DNA from 3 places in the Peribacillus muralis genome. Region 2 is predicted to be linked to each of the others. Evidence: predicted binding sites of a transcription regulator. Region 2 holds the regulator's gene; each other region holds the start of a gene.
The links. The regulator LexA, encoded in region 2, represses DNA repair genes until DNA is damaged. The targets are predictions, from matches to a motif close to CGAACATATGTTCG.

Region 1 (7,136 bases), 300 kb from region 2:
CTGTAAGAGATTCAATGTCAGACTTCGACTTTATGAATTTCATTTCCGGCTCGGCCAAAATCTTTTCATGAAAAATATCAACCATCGCCAATGCTGCCTGGAACCTCATATCCGGATGGACTTTTTCAGGGATGTATATCGCAAAACATTGGACTTTTCCCCCTTCATCCAATAACCCCCGCTTGGTTATATGTAATTTATCACTATTTAAAAAAGATAGTTCCGGATCGATGAACATCTTCATTAACACATCACAATGTGCGTCAAAAATTGCCAACGTGATTCCCCTTCCTGTCCCATTCATTTAATGTTTACATGTTCCATTATAATGCGAACCATCATTTCAGGACAAAAAAGAGCCTGCTCGCCCATGGACAAACAGGACACTCCTTCATGAAGTTATCTTGGTTCAATGATTAATTTTATAGCCGTTCTCTCTTCGCCATCAATAAGTATATCTGTAAAGGCAGGAATACAAATCAAGTCAACTCCACTAGGTGCGACGAATCCTCTTGCGATTGCTACTGCCTTGACGGCTTGATTTAACGCACCTGCACCGATAGCTTGAATTTCGGCTGCCCCTCTTTCCCTGAGCACTCCCGCTAGTGCGCCTGCTACAGAATTAGGATTAGATTTTGCTGAAACCTTTAATATTTCCATTCCTAGTCCTCCTTGTCTTCCCTGCCGATTATGATCATAGGCTCAATGGTTATAACACTTTCCACTGCTACTATATTCATCAAGTAAAACTTGTATGACAAAGAAAACCGGGATTGTCCGACAAGATTGATATTGAATGAAAAAATGGATGGACAGCATTTGACTGACCATCCATCTCATTTAATCAATGATAAAAGGGATGATCCTCGTTGATGAGGATTCTCTCTATTTTCTTTGCCTCACCCGATTTGTCATCGATTTCCAGAAGGATCGCGCTTAATAGGGTCCTGCCTTCCTTAGGCACTTCGAAACGAACAGGTAGGCTTGTCAGGAACCGCTGGAGCACTGCGCCTCTTTCCATGCCAAGAACACCATCATACGGCCCTGTCATGCCCACATCCGATATGTAAGCAGTGCCCGCAGGCAATATGCGGTTATCGGCAGTCTGAACGTGTGTATGCGTACCTACAACGGCTGTAACTTTGCCGTCAAGGAACCAGCCCATAGCCTGCTTTTCGCTTGTTGCTTCACCATGAAAATCAACAAAGATGATCGGCGTCCTTTTTTGCGCCATCGTCACAAGCTCCTCCGCTTTTTTGAACGGACAATCCAAATCCGACATGAATGTTCTAGCTTGTAAATTGATGACCGCAATTTCCAGCTGGTTCAATTTTAAAAATTTCATTCCTTCTCCAGGTGCACCCTCTGGAAAGTTTGCCGGACGGACGAGATATTTCGCTTCCTCAATGAAATTGAAAATATCGCGATTATCCCATGTATGGTTTCCCATCGTCACCGCCTGCGCGCCCCACTCTAAAAAGTTCCTGTAAATCTTCTCCGTAATCCCTCGACCACTTGCCGCATTTTCCCCATTGATGACCGTGATATGCGGCCTATGCTTCTCCTTTAATTTCGGAAGGTATTCTTGGACCATGTCACGACCTAGAGCCCCTACGACATCTCCAATAAATAGAAGTTTCATTGTAAAACCCTTTCTACATTCACATTTCTCATGATAAGAATATCAAGTCTGTATTGTAACATAATATCTGATGAATATCGGAGCCGTATACTGTTAGAAACAAGAAAAAACGAAGAGGTTTGCACCTCTTCGCTCTTTCTTTAACCCACTTTATTTAGCGTATTCGACTGCTCTTGTTTCACGGATAACCGTGACTTTTATATGACCTGGGTAATCAAGCTCTTCTTCAATCCGTTTCCGGATATCACGTGCGAGTCGATGGGCCGAAAGATCATCTATTTGCTCTGGTTTCACTAGAATCCGCACTTCACGTCCGGCTTGAATCGCGAATGATTTTTCCACTCCATCATAGGATTCGGAAATCTCCTCAAGCTTTTCAAGTCTTCTAATGTAATTTTCAAGTGTTTCACTTCTGGCACCAGGCCTTGCAGCTGATAATGCATCAGCGGCTGCAACAAGCACTGAAATGATGGAAGTTGGCTCTGTATCGCCATGATGTGAAGCGATGCTGTTAATGACAGTAGGATGCTCTTTATACTTGGTTGCCAATTCCACGCCAATTTCAACGTGGCTGCCTTCCACTTCATGATCGATCGCTTTCCCGATATCATGCAATAAACCGGCACGGCGGGCAAGTACTTCATCCTCTCCAAGCTCAGCGGCCAGCAACCCTGAAAGCTGGGCCACTTCAATTGAATGCTTAAGCACGTTTTGTCCGTAACTTGTACGGAATTTCAAACGACCCAGTATTTTGATAAGGTCTGGATGGAGACCGTGAACACCAACCTCGAAAGTCGTTTGTTCACCAATTTCACGAATATGTTCATCTACCTCACGTCTTGCTTTGTCAACCATTTCTTCAATTCGAGCCGGATGTATCCGTCCGTCCTGAACAAGTTTTTCAAGAGCCAAGCGTGCCGTTTCGCGTCTAATCGGATCAAATCCAGATAAAATGACAGCTTCAGGAGTATCATCAATTATTAGGTCTATACCTGTTAGCGTTTCTAGCGTCCGGATATTTCGTCCTTCACGTCCAATTATCCGTCCTTTCATTTCATCGTTTGGAAGATTCACTACAGAAACGGTGGTTTCTGCAACATGATCAGCCGCACAACGCTGAATTGCAAGAGAAAGAACTTCTTTTGCCTTTTTATCAGCTTCTTCTTTGGCACGGGTATCACTTTCTTTAATCATAAGCGCTACATCGTGAGCAAGCTCGTTTTCCATTCGGTCTATGATGATTGCTTTAGCTTCTTCACGAGTTAAACCTGAAACTCGTTCTAGCTCCGTTTGCTGCTTACGAACCGTTTCGTCCACTTTGCTTTCCATCTCTTCAATATGCTGTTGTCTTTGGTTTAGAGAATCTTCTTTTTTCTCCAAAAGGTTTTCACGTTTATCTAACGTATCGTCCTTACGGTCCAGATTCTCTTCTCTTTGCAATAACCGATTTTCTTGTTTTTGTAATTCATTCCTTCTTTCACGGGATTCCCGATCAGAATCTGAACGAATTTTATGAATTTCATCTTTTGCTTCCAACAAGGCTTCTTTCTTAAGTGCATCCGCTTCACGTTTTGCATCCTCAAGGATGTGTTCTGCAGAGCCCTTTGCCCCTGCTATTTTACTCTCAAATTTTGATTTGTGAATAAAATAGCCAACAACTGCACCGACGATTAGGCCAAGCAAAGTGAAGATGATTGTCATGGGTTCCATCGTTTCACCTCCCCTTGCTATGAACTTTTTACATAAAATGTTGAACTGTCGGCAAGTACATTGCACATAAATTCAATATACAGCACTTAATTTTCAAAATTTTAGTTTGAAAAATTGTAAAATATACATATTAATTGTATAGTTGAGAATTTTTATTGTCAAGCGTTTGTCCCTTATGTATCAATGATTATTCAAGTTTTCTTAAATATTCACCGCCGGAAAGTGCTACATTCTTCATGGAAGGAGACGGCAATTCCGTTTTCAACCCTTTCAATTCGCTGAAAATTCCGCACTTTCCACTTCATAATATTTATGGAAAAGGCCTAAGCAAATAGCTTAGGCCTTTTCCTACCATTAATCAAGCAATTCAAAATGTTCCTCTTCCGCTTCCTCTGGTGGTAGCTCATGCTCTCCATCAAGATTATAATGATCCCTGATTTTCTGAGAAATCTCCAGAGCGATATCTTGATTTTCTTTCAAGAACATCTTCGCGTTTTCCCGTCCTTGTCCAACACGTTCTTCATTGTATGAATACCAAGAACCACTTTTCAGGACGATATCCAGTTCTGCACCCATATCAATGATTTCACCTTCCTGCGAAATACCTTGACCATACATAATATCAACTTCCGCTTGACGGAATGGCGGTGCAACCTTGTTTTTCACGACTTTGATTTTAGTTTTATTACCGACGATTTCATTGCCTTGTTTTAATTGTTCCGCACGACGCACTTCCAGACGCACAGTCGAATAGAACTTCAATGCCCGGCCTCCTGGAGTCGTTTCCGGATTCCCGAACATTACACCGATTTTTTCACGAACTTGGTTAATGAAAATGGCGATGGTATTTGATTTATTAATGGCACCAGATAGCTTCCTTAGAGCCTGGGACATCATCCGGGCTTGCAGACCCATATGGGAATCTCCCATTTCTCCTTCGATTTCAGCTTTAGGAACAAGAGCTGCAACCGAGTCAATGACAATGATGTCAACCGCTCCACTGCGAACTAGCGCTTCAGCGATTTCCAAGGCTTGTTCACCTGTATCGGGCTGTGAAAGAAGCAATTCATCAATATTCACACCTAGTTTTTGAGAATATGCAGGATCTAAAGCATGCTCGGCGTCAATGAATGCTGCAGTACCGCCAGTTTTTTGCACTTCTGCAATGGCATGCAATGCAACGGTCGTTTTACCTGAGCTTTCAGGTCCATATATCTCAATGACCCGTCCCCTTGGATACCCGCCAACTCCCAATGCTACATCCAATGCCAATGAACCACTTGAAATCGTTGAAATCCTACGATCTGACTGTTCTCCAAGTTTCATGATGGAACCTTTACCAAATTGCTTTTCAATTTGTTTTAAAGCCATGTCTAAAGCCGCTTGACGATCACTCACTCAATTTCCTCCTCTATATTCAAATAATCGGCTGTCCGATTAATGATGCTCTTACGTTAGCAAATATCTTCGAGACAAATCTTTGTATCCTGTCTCAAAACCTATCTTTACTATATACTCTTTTTTCTATTTTGCCAAGCAAAAAGTCGAACATTCATTCGTTTTTTTCTTTTCGGATATTGTTCTTAAAAAAGCGTTTTACCTTAAGTGAAACTTCATTTTCATTCCACTTCATCCGTAGTAATGCAAAATCATGAAATTAACTATTTTCTTTTTCCCTTTATTTTAGAAAGCAAACTCCTCAAATTTATTGTAACGGATCCGGTAGTCTCCTCGGTTGTGGACTGCCAGCAGGGATCCGATCTGGTGACCACCGCATTTACCGCAAGAATCTCGAACACCCGATCCACTCAAGGTTTAGCGACGCATTAAAGATACAAACCCGTTCTCATCTTCGACAGAAGGTTAGACTATTCAAAAGGGGGTCCCGAATTCTCATTCCGGACCCCCTTTGTCTACAAACTGAGCAGGACTATAATAGCTCTGCTTCCACATTCACAAATCATTCAGCAAGTAATGACAGCCGTATTTCACACTTCTAATGCGGTTCTGCTCCCTGCTGCCTGATAGATTCAGTTCTTTAAAGTGCGTGTTTCCATCGCGATACGAGATGCCAATGAATATAGTGCCTACAGGCTTATCTTCTTGTTCATCCGGACCTGCAACACCCGTGAAGCTTATGCCTACGTCGGCATCGTGCATTCCCCTGACATTGGAAGCCATTTCCTTTGCACACTCACCACTCACCACACCGTGCTCGGAAATGATTCCGCCGCTCACGCCGAGAACATTCGACTTCGCATCATTCGTATAACTGACGATGCCGCCTTTAAAGACCTTACCGGCACCCGGGATGGTTGTCAGCTGTTCCTGAAACATCCCGCCGGTCAGGCTTTCCGCAACAGCAATCGAAAGCTTGCGGACCGTCAATTCTTTTACAAGTTCCTTTATAAGTGAAGTATTATCATTTCCATAGTAAAACTTGCCGACCCGGTCCATAATTTCTTTTTCAGCGGTTAAAATTAGCTCTTCGCATTTTTGTTTGGACGAGTCCTTCGCAGTGATCCTTAACGTCACTTCTCCTTCGGCCGCAAGAGGGGCAATCGTCGGGTTCGTTTGATTGACCAGAAGATCATCTATCACCGTTTCCAATTCCGCTTCACCAATACCAAAGAATCGGAGTACTTTGGATTCGATCCGTTCATGCTTATCCAGTTTATTCATGATCGATTCATAGCCATAACTTATAAACATCGGCTCCATTTCACTAGGCGGGCCGGGCAGAAGCATATATGTAATCCCGGATTTGGACAGAACCATTCCCGGTGCCATGCCATGATCGTTTGCCAGCACTTCACTGCCTTCTAAAACAAGGGCCTGCTTTTTGTTATTTTCCGTCATCGCCCGATCCCGTTTTTGAAAGTAAGCTTCGATGGATTGCAGAGCTTCATCGTTAAATACAAGCTTTTTGCCAATATGGCGAGCAATCGTTTCCTTCGTCAAATCATCCTTGGTAGGACCCAGTCCACCAGTAAAGACAATCAGGTTCGCCCTTGATTCCGCAATCTCTATAGCTTGCTGCAAACGACGGTCGTTATCCCCAACCACAGTATGGTAAAACACATTGATTCCCATTTGGGCAAACTGCTGTGATAAGAATCTCCCATTAGTGTTATTGATTTGTCCTAAAAGAAGCTCGGAGCCTACTGCAATGATTTCTGCATCCATCTTTTCATGACCACCCATTCGTTTTACTTAGAATTAACAAATACTTGTTTGTTTTTCACAAAATAATCCAATCCTGACCAAATCGTAAAAATTAATGCAATCCATAAAGCGATATTTGCAAACGGAAGCGAAATGAGGGCAAATGGCAGGTTATGCAGCAATAATGCCGAAATCGCGACAATTTGCGCCCACGTTTTAATTTTCCCAAGCTGGTTCGCTGCTACGACTTCCCCAGTGCCGGCCAATACTAAACGCAATCCCGTCACGGCAAACTCACGGCTTATGATAACGATGGCAATCCAAGATTGACCGTACATCAAATCCAAATCAACCAAAACAATCAGTGCAGCCGAAACCAAAAGCTTATCAGCCAAAGGATCTAGAAATTTTCCTAGGTCAGTAATCATGTTATATTTTCTTGCAAAATGTCCATCGATCCAATCCGTGGTGGAAGCGATTATAAAGAGGATGGCTCCAGCTAGGTGTGCAACCGGCAAGCTATGTTCTCCCCATGTCAGCGTCCCCCACGAAAAAGGTACGAGCATGATGATTAAAAAAACTGGTATTAAGCAAATTCTTGCTACTGTAATCTTATTAG
Region 2 (7,136 bases):
GAGGAGAAAACAAGTGAAAAGCAATGTAATCAATTATGTCTTTTTTCTAATTCTCATCGTAACATTATTGATAATGGTTAAGCCAGGCATGACCTCTGCTGGGAAACTCAAACCACCCGCCGAAACATTCAGCCCTGGTGATTGGTTTTTGGGGAGTACTCCTCCCAACCATGACGTAAATAAGCCTCCGCTCGTATTTGTTCAAGGAAAAAATGGCAATGCTAGCAGCTGGTATGGTGAAACGGGTTATCATGGAATCAATGATATGTATACCAAAGCATATGAAGCGGGCTATCAAACCGTTTTCGTTCAGCTTCATGATTCTGCCGGAAACGGATCCGCTAGTCAATATGCCAACGGGAGACTGTTAGCGTCCATGCTAGAGGATATCAGCAACCATTTCAATGGTGAAAAAGTAAATATCATTGCACATAGCAAGGGGGGGCCAGATACTCAAGCTGCTCTAGTACACTATGGAGCATACCAATATGTAGGCAGAGTCATCACGTTAGCCTCCCCACACCATGGGTCGAATCTCGCTGATTTGGCATATAGCTGGTATGCAGGCTGGCTAGGATCACTGCTGGGCCAAAAAGATGAAGGAACCTATTCTTTGCAGGTAGGGAAGATGGCTGAGTTTCGTTCTGCCATAGATAACCATATGAACTCCCGGAAAAACATGTATTTCACCGTTGCTGGAATGAATAAAGGCCCGGCGTTGACTGCTTTATCACTAGGTGGAGAATATTTATCCGCCTATGGAGATAACGATGGGCTAGTGAATGTTTGGAGTAGCAAAATACCTTACGGAAAACATTTATTTACCGATCCAAGCTTGGATCACGATAACATTCGCATGGGATCTTCCGTATTTTCAAGAATTGAGCCCTATTTAAGAAGTGCTACCGTCGCGCTTGTTCCTAATATGGATATCCAAAGCAAACTGCAAGCGGAGGATAATATCATCACTTCTGCGCTCTCGCAAACCGTTCACGGGGGCTACCTGCAACAAAATGTGTGGAATGAACAAAGTTTTCGTGTGGATGATGAAGCGGTACCAGGCACTATAGCCATATATACAGCCTCAAAGGATGTACAAATCGAAGTGGTATCTCCCTCCAATAAAAGGTATTCACTTTCACCTGTCACATATGCTGAACAAAATGAAACGTCCTTCTTTAATGGAGCGACCATCCAAACATTATATAAAAGTAAGATGGAAATTGGTACATGGAAAGTGCGGATGAAAACGAAGGCCCTTAATGACGCATACTTGCTATTGGCACAATTTGACGAACTGGACCCGGTTACATTAAGCATGCCTGGAAGGGTTAAACAAAAGGATGCTGGATTTTCCATCAAGAAACCGCTCAAAGGTAAAAAAGAACCAGCACTCACAACCTTTAAGGTTCATTTAATGGATGAATCCGGTAAGGAAATCAGCGCAGCAACCCCCATTCATATAAAGGATAATGAAAATTTTTCAGGAACACTTCCACAAGTACCCAGAACTGGCGTTTATAATGTAACGATCGATGTTAAGGAAAAAAACGCAAATGGTACAGAACGAATACGTACCCTCATCCGGTCAGTCTATATTGAAAAATAGCAGGTTAGCTTTAAAGATGCCTTTTATTTTAAAAGGCATCTTTTGTTTGAAATGAGGGAGCTAGAGGGGGAATGGACGTCCCGAATCGATGAATATAAAGCATTGACGGATGATATGGAGTGAGGGAGGAATAGGCAGTCCATTCTAGGTTCCATGTATATTCAATCCGGCTTTTGGTTGGATAATCGGTAAGATAAAATGCCAGTTTTAAGGGCAGCGTAATTGCCGATGCTTGCATATCCGTAAAACCAGCCCATGAATATGCCCGCAACCAAATGATGTCGATGGCTGATGAAAATGGAAATGAATAAACCAAGTCCCAAAGCAATGGTAGGGATGAATTTAGGCGGGATATGAAACATGATCTTCACAAGCTGTGTCACAATCATGATGATAGGTATTGCGATTACAGCATCCCAAAAGTTTGTATGGATGGTAGGGAAATCCATAGGTGCACCACCTTATGTAAGAAGTCGTTCAAAATTAATTTTCACCATTTGAAAGCAATTTATACTCTCATTAAATGGAAGGTGCCAATCATGAAGCATTTTGTTCGTATGTTACCTCTGAATTTTAAAAATCTTATCATTCCAGAAGTCAAAAGAATGGACAACCTGTAACCTTTCTCAAGATTATGAATACGATATGAATGAAGGCTGTGCATGAGTATGTTAAGGAATTCTTTTCGGGAGGTTGAAATGAGCAAGGAAACATTCATCGATGAAATTGCACCCTATGCCCTGAATATTTATGGAGAGTTTAAAATTTTACCTTCAGTCATCATTGCCCAAGCTTGTTTAGAGAGTGGCTATGGGACAAGTCCTTTAGCTAAGCAAGGAAAAAATATATTCGGTACGAAAGGTGAATATAAAGGGCAATCCATCATTATACAAACGATTGAATATGTCAATGGAGCACCTGTTCAAGTAAGGAACAAATTCAGAAAGTACCCGACATGGGACGAAAGTCTTCGCGACCTTGCCACTCTGTATGCATTTGGTACTTCGTGGAATAGAAACCTATATACGGCGGTCATAGGTGAAAAAGATTATAAAAAGGCTATCAAGGCAATATTCGACGCGGGCTTTGCCACAGATCCGAAATATATTGAAAAACTGGTGAACCTGATAGAAATGAGTGAATTGACCAAGTATGACTTAACGGTCGAAGAAGTCTATCATATCGTGAAAAAAGGGGATACCGTCTCTGCGATTGCCAAGGCATATGGTTCAACCCAAGTTCAGATTCAGCAATGGAACGGGCTGGCCGATCTTAACTTAATCAAAGTAAACCAAAGATTAAGAGTGAAATGAGCGTTAATGGGAGGGAGTGCCAAGCACTTGCTTTCTTTTTTTTGTATGCCGCTCGCATAGTAGCGGGTATATGCGGACTTATCCAGTAAAAAGATCTTATCCAAAAAACTAGTTTTCCTGAGCATAATGAGAGAGTTCTATACATAGATTAAGAAACAACAAAAAAAGCGCAATCAGCGCTTTTAATGTATTTGCCTATATAAACCTATCACTTTTCCGAGTATCGATACATCCCGCAAAATGATAGGCTCCATATTTGAGTTCTCAGGCTGCAGCCTTATGTAATCCGGTTCCTTGAAGAATCGTTTTACAGTGGCTTCATCATCTTCAGTCATGGCCACGACGATATCTCCATTATTGGCACTGCTTTGCTGCTTCACGATGACATAATCGCCGTCATGAATTCCTGCCTCTATCATACTTTCCCCCATGATTTCGAGCATGAATACATGATCATCGTGCGGTACCATGCTTTCGGGAAGTGGAAAGTACTCTTCTATGTTCTCTATTGCCGTTATCGGCATGCCGGCTGTCACTTTACCAAGTAATGGAACGTTTACGACATTGGCTTTCGGTATATTGTTGGCATCCTCTAAATTGAGGATTTCAATGGCCCTCGGCTTGGTTGGATCACGTCTGATCAGTCCTTTGCTTTCCAGGCGGGATAAATGTCCGTGTACGGTTGAGCTTGATGCAAGCCCAACTGCCTCACCGATTTCCCTTACGGATGGTGGATACCCTTTCAGGCGGACTTCTTCTTTAATGAAATCAAGAATATCTTGCTGCCGTTTTGATAGTTTAGTCATATGTGCACCTCTTCCCCAATTTTTCTTTGCTTCATTATAGCATGGAGCCGTATTCTATACAAACATAAGTTCGAATTTTGTTGTTGACTGAAACAGGTGTTCGTATTATAATTTAAATATATCATACGAACGAACATTCGCGTTGGAGGGATTATTTATGAAAAAATTATACAAAAATTATATTTATACGATTCTATTAGCAGGATCGGTATTCATCTTTTCAATTTTATTCTCTTGCACATTAAACGGTGATCCAAAAAAGGATTTTCTATCTATAGAGGTAGGTGAAGGCGACACTTTATGGGGAATCGCCGAAGAATATGAAGAAGCTAATTTGACAAAAAAAGAATTCATTGGTTGGATAGAGGAGCATAATGGTATCAGTGCGGATTCGATTAAACCAGGACAAGTAATCGTGATACCGGTTAAAGGAGAAAAGCTTGTTCAGAATCTGGCCAGTCAGCAGTGAAGGTAGGGTATTATGAAGGCAGTAATCTATTGTAGGGTCAGCACGGAAAAACAGACACAGGAAACATCATTGGCAAGGCAGGAAGACGAACTAGTCAAGTTGGCACGGAAGATGGATGTGGAAGTTGTCGAGATTATAAAAGAGCAGGCTAGCGGATATGAGCTAAACCGTGATGGGATTTTTGACATGCTTGATCTTTTTAAAGCCAAGGAAGCTGGAGTTCTGTTAATCCAGGACGAGACGAGACTTGGAAGAGGAAACGCGAAAATTGCCCTTTTCCACGTCATCCTTAAAGAAGATGTCAAAATTTATACGCTTTCACACGATGGGGAACTTGAATTATCGGATTCGGATGCCATGGTCATCCAAATAGTCGGCATCGTGGAGGAATATCAAAGGAAGCTACATAATTTGAAAATAAAACGCGGGATGTTAAGAGCCGTCGAAAAAGGGTATCGTCCTCAAAAAAATCTACATAACCAAAGGAATGCCACTGGAAGGGACCGCAAGGAGATTCCAGTAGAAGAAATCATTAAACTCCGTGAAAACGGATTGACGTTTGCAGAAATAGCAGCCACCTTAAGGGGGTTTGGCTACAAAGTATCAAAAGCTACCGTGAACCGCCGTTTTCTTGAGCACCAGCAAAATACAGAGGAAAGTCAATCATAGAACTTGTAATTTCGCTTCTTTTTTAATACCATGACAATATCAGCACATATGAAGGAGCGAAATTATGCTATCAAAAGAAAAACTGTCCCGAATTAATGAACTTTCCAAAAAAGCTAAAGGAGTTGGCTTGACGGAAACGGAGGCAAAAGAGCAAACACAATTAAGAAGCGAGTATCTTGAGACTTTCAGGCGATCCATGTCCGATACGTTAGAACACGTTAAAGTGATCGATACTGAAGGTAACGACGTCACTCCACAAAAAATAAAAGATATTAAAGAAAAAAGAAACTTACATTAATGTTGGGACTTTCTTGATGGGAAACTCTCCATTGGAAGTTTCTTTTGGCCTTTAATTCTAAAAGAGATTGCTTTCATGTATGTATTCTCCTATTTAGTTTAATCTAAATAGGGGAATTCTTTAATTTTGGGAAAGTATGTATAATATTGGTATCGAATAGTGATTTTAGTTGTGATATTCAGCGGGTCACTATAATATAAAGAGGTACATTACAGGAAGGGATGTTTTACTATATGTTAGATAAATTAGATGCACTCTCAATCAATACCATTCGTACTTTATCGATCGATGCAATTGAAAAGGCTAATTCTGGCCATCCAGGGATGCCGATGGGTGCAGCGCCGATGGCGTATAAACTATGGACTGAATATATGAATCATAACCCAAAAAATCCGGATTGGTTCAATAGGGATCGCTTTGTTCTTTCAGCAGGACATGGATCGATGCTGTTATATAGCCTTCTTCACCTGTCGGGCTATGGCTTAACCATTGATGACTTAAAAGGATTCCGTCAATGGGGCAGTAAAACTCCAGGTCATCCTGAATTTGGGCATACTGCCGGTGTAGATGCAACGACTGGACCGCTAGGACAAGGGATTGCGATGGCAGTTGGGATGGCAATGGCCGAACGCCACCTGGCAGAAAGCTATAACCGTGATTCTTATAATGTTGTCGATCATTATACATATAGCATTTGCGGAGATGGAGATTTAATGGAGGGCGTTTCTGCTGAAGCGGCATCATTAGCTGGGCATCTTCAACTTGGCAGACTTGTTGTTTTATATGACTCCAATGATATCTCCCTTGACGGTGACTTAAGTCAGTCATTCAGTGAAAGCGTAGCAGAACGTTTCAAATCCTATAACTGGCAATATATCCGTGTTGAGGATGGAAATGATCTTCAGGAAATTGCGAAAGCGATTGAAGAAGCGAAAACTGATGATGCTCGTCCGACCTTAATAGAAGTGAAAACAGTTATCGGTTATGGTTCTCCAAACCGTTCAGGTAAGTCGGCAGTTCATGGCGCTCCGCTTGGTTCAGATGAGCTGAAGCTGACTAAAGAAGCTTACAAATGGACGTTCGAGGAAGATTTCCATGTTCCAGAGGAAGTGTATTCTCACTTCAAACAAGCCTGTGTAGAAGCTGGATCGAAAAAAGAAGAAGCTTGGAACGAATTGTTCAAGAATTACAAAGAAGCACATCCTGAATTAGCCGGACAATTGGAACTGGCAATCAAAGGTGAGCTGCCTGCTGAATGGGATCAAGACATTCCGGTTTATGAAGAAGGAAAAACTTTGGCTTCCCGTGCGTCCAGTGGAGAAGTATTAAACGCGATTGCCAAAAGGATGCCTAGCTTCATCGGTGGATCAGCAGATTTAGCTGGATCGAACAACACTGCCATTAAAGGTGAGACAGATTTATTACCGGGTAATTACAGTGGCCGAAATATATGGTTTGGTGTTCGTGAATTTGCAATGGGAGCGGCTTTGAACGGGATGACGCTTCATGGTGGACTTAAAGTGTACGGGGGAACTTTCTTTGTATTCTCTGACTACTTGCGTCCAGCCATAAGGATGGCAGCGCTGATGGGGCTACCTGTAACGTATGTTTTCACTCATGACAGCATTGCAGTAGGGGAAGACGGTCCGACACATGAGCCTATCGAACAATTGGCTTCATTACGGGCGATGCCGAACTTGGGCGTAATTCGTCCAGCTGACGGTAATGAAACGGCAGCGGCGTGGAAAGTGGCCATGGAGTCCACAAATAAGCCAACTGCCCTTGTACTTACTCGTCAAGGATTGCCAACAATTAAAGACACTGCGAAAAATGCTTATGACGGTGTTTCTAAAGGGGCTTATATCATCTCCGCTTCCAAGAAAGCAGAAGCCGATGCTTTACTTCTTGCGACAGGTAGTGAAGTGAACTTGGCTGTGGAAGCTCAGCAAGCATTAGCAGCAGAAGGAATCGA
Region 3 (7,136 bases), 1.0 Mb from region 2:
GCCGATGAATCGGGTACATATGTAAAGAATATTGAAAAATTCATGCTTAAGCCTGAGAAAGTCGCGACTGAAATTGTCAAAGCGATGCTCACCAATAAAAGGGAAATCAATCTCCCTGGCTGGATGGATTTAGCGGGTAAATGGTATACCCTGTTTCCGGCAATCACCGAATTTTTTGGAAAAAAAGCATTTTTTAAAAAATAACCCCATGTACAGGATTCGGACATAACGCTTGGATACTATCTGGGGATTCAGTTTATAGATAAAAGGGTTTCGAAATGAAATGTTTTCATTTTGAAACCCTTTTTTTAGCCATTTATAGTGATGCCGTCATACAAAAATGGAAAGCATAAGTGGAAATCGATGCTCACTCTTCCTTAGTATACGTGCCCCTGGACAGCGCCGCAGAAGGCGTCGGAGGCACAAGGGAGGGCCCACAAGGACTGCCCGCGGGCCTTGCATATGAAAGGAACGTCTTTAGTGCAAACCTCCGTTTTTCGTCATTGGTCACATACAAGCACACTATCTTAATGCTATGTATACTTCAATTTCTCCATTAGGGCTATATTTCTCAAAATCAAATGAGTATGCCCTCTCCAATGTGCCTGCTTCCTCACGGGCCCATATTTCCTTCCAGGTGTCGTAGACCCCATGTTCCTTTGTTGTATCGACATTGAAGATTTCATATTTTGCGTTATTCAGGATTTTCAATGAAGGTTCCCCAGCATCATCTTCAACGGTTATACTTAATGAATAATCACCTTTATAGTCACTTTCATAATTATGATATACAGCGTAGGTAATCACTTTTTGATTATCCAGAAGACCAGAGGCCTCCTGCCATAAATCTGTAATCTTTTGCATCAAATGTTCGTCATTAAAATTATTTGTCCGAATACTGTTCATGATTTTTAATTTCACGCGTTTCCTTCCTTTCAAAATCAAAATGTACTACCTACTAATTCTATAAAACATGCCAATTCCCTTCTTTCCATGGGCTGCATCGTTACGGATGCATTGATAAAACCGTACGATTGCCATTATCCTTTCAAAAATGTGATTTCACCCAACCAAAACTGACACTTTTTTTGGGGAAGGGTCATTTATTCAAAATGAATTGGTAACCATTCCATGGTGGATTGCGTCTATTTCTTAGGAGGGATTTTCATGAAGAAGATGGTAAACCTTTACCTGTATGTGCTGATCGCCTGTATGCTGGGGAGCTGTCAGCCCTCCGAGTGGAACAAGCGGGAGGGCATTGATAAGGGAGAAGAAGGCTTCCTTACAGATCTCGATGATGAAAGACTTCTGATTAAAGGGACGTACTATAAGGTGACCCATGATACATATATTCAAAATCAACATGGTAAGCATCTTGATTATTCCGAGTTAAAGGTCGGGATGAAAGTGAAACCGTGGCACAGGGGCGAGGCCACGAAATCATTTCCTGGGAAAGCGAATGCGAAATTAATTCTTGTTTTGACGGACGAGGAAAGCGCAGCCGAGCAACGAGCGGTGACTGCTGCCCTAGAACATGTCAGGGAAGCTGAAAGTCAGCGCTTCATCGTTCTTGGAGTCACCCATCTGCCATCGGAGCATGTGTACACGATCGAAATGATGAATCGTTCCAATATGGATGCTTCTTTCATGGTCATTGTAGAGGATGTAACGGATGAGATTTTGTATATAAAATAGTTCTTGATGAACTAGCCGGTCATGTTAATAGGTTTGAGAAGGTCAAAAATGACGGCACATGTCATACCATGCGGATTAGGGATGTTCATCGTGAACTCATTGCGATTGATGGCGGTTCATACGAAAATGCACCCTTCATGGGTCTTTTCTTTCGTTCAGTTTATTAAAATAACAGCTATGTGCACTTAAGGGGATATGAAAGCGGACGACGTTGAGCCCTCTTTCTTTCGGTCGCTGATCCATGATAATCAGCTGTAACGAAACCATAAATAAAAAAAGGAACCGGACAGATGATTCCGTCCGGTTCCTTGAGTGGTGCTTCGCTCATAAGTCGAGCTCGCATCCTGGGGTTTATAAAGTTTTTGCACCTAAATATCTTGGTTTCCAATAAGAATTATCCATATCCGTAATGGTTACTCCTTTTGATGTCGAAGCCTGAATGAATTGACCATTTCCGATATAAATCCCAACGTGTGATACGCCTGTTCTCCCTGAAGAAGTATCGAAGAATACAAGATCACCTTTAGACGGTGACGATACTTTTAAACCTGTATTGGAATAAAGCAAGGACGTGGTACGAGGTAAGGTGATACCTTGTGACTTTTGGAACACGTAATAGATGAAGCCGGAGCAATCGAATCCAGCCGGAGTCGTTCCGCCCCATTTATATGGTTTGCCCATTAAGGTTTTTGCATAGTTAATCATGCTTGTGTTATTGACATTATAAACACCAAGTGCATTGAATGTGCCTCGGCCGGCAATTCCGTCGGCCGTTAGTCCTTTAGCTTTTTGGAATTTCTTTACCGCTGATGTGGAATAGGTTCCATAGTATGTAGTCAGTGAACCTGAATATGTGAAGTAACCTTTGGTTTTTAATAGTTGTTGTAGTTGTTTGACATCGTTATTTGTCATTCCGGGTCTGAGGGTTTGGTCTCCAATATTAGCAAAGGCTTGCAGCGGGGTTAGCATCATGGCAGAAGCGACAGCAGCTGAAGCGATCCATTTCTTCATTGTTTTCATTTCCTCTCTATCTATCTCACGATTCTTCTTAACAATATTATCCTACAATACCATTATGACAAATAGACATATTTTTGATTACAATTTCATTACAAAAAATAAGCACAAAGACCATGTGAATGACGGTCTAAAGTCTATTGATATCAAAAGTGAATAAAATGATGAAGTGGGCATTTAGATTCATTTTTAACTATTCAAGCTACGAATTGATCGATTGTGAAAAAACTATATGGATATACAGAGAAATACTGGGTTTTTATCTATTTTTAGGGTGAATCTATTTTTTTGAGGAAAATGCAATAAAAAGTAGAAATTCGGTTGAAAACTTCCATTGAATAAGAACGTATATTCGTTTAAAGTAATGAATACAATAAAAGCGAACATATATTCTTGTTAGGGTGAATGGATGATGGATTATGGAACGATGCCGAACCAATCAATTATGTGTATCGATATGAAAAGCTTTTACGCAAGCTGTTCAGCGGTCATGCTTGGCTTGAATCCGCTCGAGTGTTATCTGGCGGTGGTTGGTGATTTGCAGAGGACGGGAAGCATTGTGCTTGCTGCTTCTCCAAAGATGAAGAAGGAATTTGGCATCAAAACGGGTTCGCGGATGTTTGAGATTCCGGATGATCCAAGGATTTTCGTCGTTGAACCGAAAATGGCGACTTATTTAAGGGTCTCGACGGAAATCACGCGACTGTTCAACCGTTATGTGCCGAAAGAAGCCATTCATGTGTATAGTGTCGATGAAAGTTTCGTGAAAGTCGATGGGGCCGCTTCTTTATGGGGAGATGCCCGGTCGATAGCTGAAAAGATAAAAGATGAGATCGAAAGGGAATTACAGCTCCCCTGCGCCATAGGGATTGGTCCTAACATGCTTATGGCTAAGCTTTGCTTGGATTTAGAAGCTAAGCATGAAGGGATTGCGGAATGGAAGTATGAGGATGTACCAAACAAGCTTTGGTCGATTTCCCCGCTTCGTGAAATGTGGGGAATTGGCAGGCGTGTGGAAAAAACCCTTAATGGAATGGGGATATTCACGGTTGGGCAGCTTGCCAATTATGACCTTCAATTACTTGAAGCGAAGTTTGGAATTATGGGCAATCAGCTTTATCACCATGCGTGGGGAGTAGATTTATCGGATATGGGTGCACCGATCATCGAGGGACAGGTGAGCTTTGGCAAAAGCCAGATCCTGCTGCGGGATTACAAGGAGGAGCATGAAATCAAGCAGGTGATGCTGGAGATTTGCGAAGAAGTTGGAAGAAGGGCACGCACCCATCACAAGGCAGGAAGGACGGTCAGCCTGGGCATTGGTTACAGCAAGGATGAATTTGGCGGGGGCTTTCAGCGCTCCCGTTCGATTAGCGAACCGACCAACATTACGATGGAGCTGTATAAAGTTTGCCTGGAGCTTTTCCGTGAGAACTATAAGAAGCAAAAAACGGTTCGGAGCATAGCGGTCACACTCTCGAATATTGTCGATGATAACGAGATGCAGCTGGCTTTATTTGATACGTCGCGCTGGAAGAAGCGGGAGCTGAGTTACACGGTTGATCGAATTCGCCATAAATATGGGCACAAAGCGTTATTGCGTGCCGTTTCGTACACAGAAGCGGGTACAGCCGTTTACCGAAGCAGGCTGCTTGGCGGACATAAGGCATGAGGCTGGAATTTTGAAGGGAGGAAAAAAGAATGATTCAAGATCGAGGCCGTATCAAATGGACATCAATGATGTTGCCGGAGCATGTGAAGATGCTGCGTGATTGGGTGGTGGAGGATGGTTATGAAACGAAGCGCATCCTTGATGAGCAGCAACTGGAAGAAATGAATGCCGTGATGGGGGAGGCGATGGAGGAGAGAAAGGATGTCACGGTTGCACATTATGAAGGAAACCGGTATCAGCTGCTAATTGGCAGGATTCATTATTATAATGAACTCACCCAAAAACTCCATATCGTCGATCATTTTCAGCAGGCCCACTATATCAAGCTTTCTGATATAGCGGATGTGAGGATAATGGAAGGCTGATGCGGAAGGACCGCCTCTTTTAGAGGGCGGCACCTCGGCAATAAAAACATCAGTGAAGCAGGCAAATTCATTAACAGCAGCATGCTTATCGTTTATAATGGGAGCATGCAAAGACATCGGGAGGCATGTGATCATGTATATTGAATGGACGGAAAGAGCGGCAGGGAAAATAGCCGATAAGCTAGAAGGACAAAAAGGGCATTTACAGCTGAAATATGACACGGAGGGCTGCGGCTGCGTTGTAAGCGGTGTGACGGCATTATGGCTGGTCGACGAAGTGGAAGAAGGGACGGAAAAGGTGGAAACGAACGGTATCCCGCTATTCGTGGAAAAATCAAAAATGATTTTTCTCGATGAAAGCATGAAAATAGACTTCGTGCCGGAAGCGAACAGTTTTCAGTTAAAAAGTCCGAATCAAATCTTGAACCCAAGAATGAGCTTTTTTAACAAAATGTAAAGGAAGAAAAGAGGGAGTTTTAAATACCCTCTGTTTCCTTTCAGCTGCTTTTCAGACAAGTTTCTAGAAACTGATCGATTTGAGCTTCATATTCTTGCGGATTTTCATTATAAGATTGAGCATGGGCCCCTTTTTTAGCGATGTACAGCTGCTTTGGGCCCTCTTTTGCTGCATATAATTCGATCGTCATCGAAACGGGAATGAAGGTGTCCTGTTCACTATGAATGAAGAGCACCGGGCTGCGGATGTTTTTAATATATTCAATCGGGGACACTTCATTGGTCCAATATCCGTCCCGGAGTTTGATGAACATGCGCCCAAGCGGAAATACGGTCCATGAAGGAATGGGGATTTCAGCTTTGAGCTGATGTTGGATCTGATCCTCGAAATTCGAAAATGGACAGTCGGCAATGTAAAAGTCAGCTCCATCTTCAAGCATCCCGGCATATAAAAGCAAGGTTGCGGCCCCCATGGACTCCCCGTGAATGCCAATGGTAAGGTCGGGGCCTTTACGCCGCTTCAATTCATCGATTACGGCCTTCAGGTCGAGTTTCTCATAATGTCCATAGCTGCTCGTCTTGCCACCGGAATCCCCGTGTCGACGGTGATCATAAATGATCGTATTAAAGCCCCGCTTAAGAAAAATATTCATATACTTAATCGAATTGACTTTGTTTTCCGTCACACCATGAGAAATGACGACCCACTTGTTGGTGTCATGCGGTTCGACAAACAAGCATTTCAATGAATAGCCCGAGGGTGAGGATACCCAGATATCCGTTTTGGGCAGATTATCAAAATCCTCCCTGATCAGACGTTTGGCCGTGATTTCCCGATTTTGAATGAAAGCATCTTCTTTCTTTTTCATGTACATGATCCGATTGGAGAAATAAAGGCCGACGCCGATGATATAAGTCAGAATCCCAACTAATGCAAGCCACCATTTTTTCATGAAGGATCCCCCTCGTTTGATTTTCTTTATTTTACCACGAGAGAAATGGGAAAACACGGTTTGAAAACCGTAACGGGAAAAACGGCAATCATGATATAATCAGGTCATAATAAGGGCTAGGAGGTTTAAGGATGAAAAAGAAACAGCCACAAAAGCAAAATTCCAGTAAAAGCCAAGAAAAGGATTCATCATCATTGAAACTTGGCGATATGCTTAATCAGGATATCATGTCCCAGCTTCGTCAAAAGCAACAAGAACTGAATGCGGCGGAAGTTGAGAAAAAGGCGGCGGAAGAAGAAAAGAAACGCGCAGAAAGAAAGCAGAGGGAGAAGAATAAATCATTCGAAGAACTACTGGGCGAAAGCAATCTGAACTGGAAGAATTATAAATAGAGACAAAATGGAGCAGTCCCTATTTTCCGGATTTTTCAAAACCGAAGGAGCTGTCATTCATCCATCAGGATATCCCTTTATTTTATAAAGCAGAACGATTATAGTAAAGATAAGTTCCGATCGGATGAAGCTCGGACTGACTAAGACTAGCTGGTGATACGATGCAAAATAAACTGGAAAATGTGCTTGAAAATCAATTATGTTTCCTGCTTTATGCAAGCTCAAGGGAAATGACGAAAAAATATAAACCGCTGCTGGATAAACTTGAAGTGACGTATCCTCAATATCTCGTTCTTCTCCTGCTGTGGGAACAGGATACACTTACGGTCAAGAAACTAGGGGAGCTACTGGCCCTTGATTCAGGAACGCTTACCCCGATGTTGAAACGAATGGAGCAGAATGATTTGATTGTCCGAGAACGTTCCGCCCAAGATGAACGTTCGGTCATGATTTTGCTGACTGAAAAAGGACGCGGCTTGCAGGCAGATGCCTGCTTCATTCCCGATCGCATTTCAGCTATATCTGGCGAAGATAAGCGGGTGGTCGAGGATTTGAAAGCTTCGTTGCTGCATCTACTGAAAACTTT

Region 1: recA (recombinase RecA) is a predicted target of LexA. The motif match lies at 4,898-4,911, and genes of this name have one in related genera.
Region 3: ABE28_RS14705 (Y-family DNA polymerase) is a predicted target of LexA. The motif match lies at 3,093-3,106, and genes of this name have one in related genera.

The regions. Positions count from the first base shown of each region.
Region 1 is NZ_CP017080.1:1,725,298-1,732,433, reverse strand. It holds gene ABE28_RS08350 (dipeptidase) at 1-304, opposite strand, end outside; gene spoVS (stage V sporulation protein SpoVS) at 400-660, opposite strand; gene ABE28_RS08340 (TIGR00282 family metallophosphoesterase) at 845-1,642, opposite strand; gene rny (ribonuclease Y) at 1,793-3,352, opposite strand; gene recA (recombinase RecA) at 3,707-4,750, opposite strand; gene ABE28_RS08325 (competence/damage-inducible protein A) at 5,306-6,538, opposite strand; gene pgsA (CDP-diacylglycerol--glycerol-3-phosphate 3-phosphatidyltransferase) at 6,562-7,136, opposite strand, start outside.
Region 2 is NZ_CP017080.1:2,023,472-2,030,607, forward strand. It holds gene ABE28_RS09930 (esterase/lipase family protein) at 74-1,609, shown strand; gene ABE28_RS09935 (hypothetical protein) at 1,771-2,058, opposite strand; gene ABE28_RS09940 (glucosaminidase domain-containing protein) at 2,308-2,922, shown strand; gene lexA (transcriptional repressor LexA) at 3,105-3,728, opposite strand; gene yneA (cell division suppressor protein YneA) at 3,886-4,197, shown strand; gene ABE28_RS09955 (YneB family resolvase-like protein) at 4,210-4,866, shown strand; gene ABE28_RS09960 (DUF896 domain-containing protein) at 4,931-5,164, shown strand; gene tkt (transketolase) at 5,398-7,136, shown strand, end outside.
Region 3 is NZ_CP017080.1:3,025,106-3,032,241, reverse strand. It holds gene ABE28_RS14725 (SDR family NAD(P)-dependent oxidoreductase) at 1-204, shown strand, start outside; gene ABE28_RS14720 (GyrI-like domain-containing protein) at 523-921, opposite strand; gene ABE28_RS14715 (hypothetical protein) at 1,168-1,695, shown strand; gene ABE28_RS14710 (C40 family peptidase) at 2,047-2,706, opposite strand; gene ABE28_RS14705 (Y-family DNA polymerase) at 3,122-4,384, shown strand; gene ABE28_RS14700 (YolD-like family protein) at 4,414-4,749, shown strand; gene ABE28_RS14695 (iron-sulfur cluster biosynthesis family protein) at 4,883-5,206, shown strand; gene ABE28_RS14690 (alpha/beta hydrolase) at 5,247-6,158, opposite strand; gene ABE28_RS14685 (YqkE family protein) at 6,290-6,550, shown strand; gene ABE28_RS14680 (MarR family winged helix-turn-helix transcriptional regulator) at 6,712-7,136, shown strand, end outside.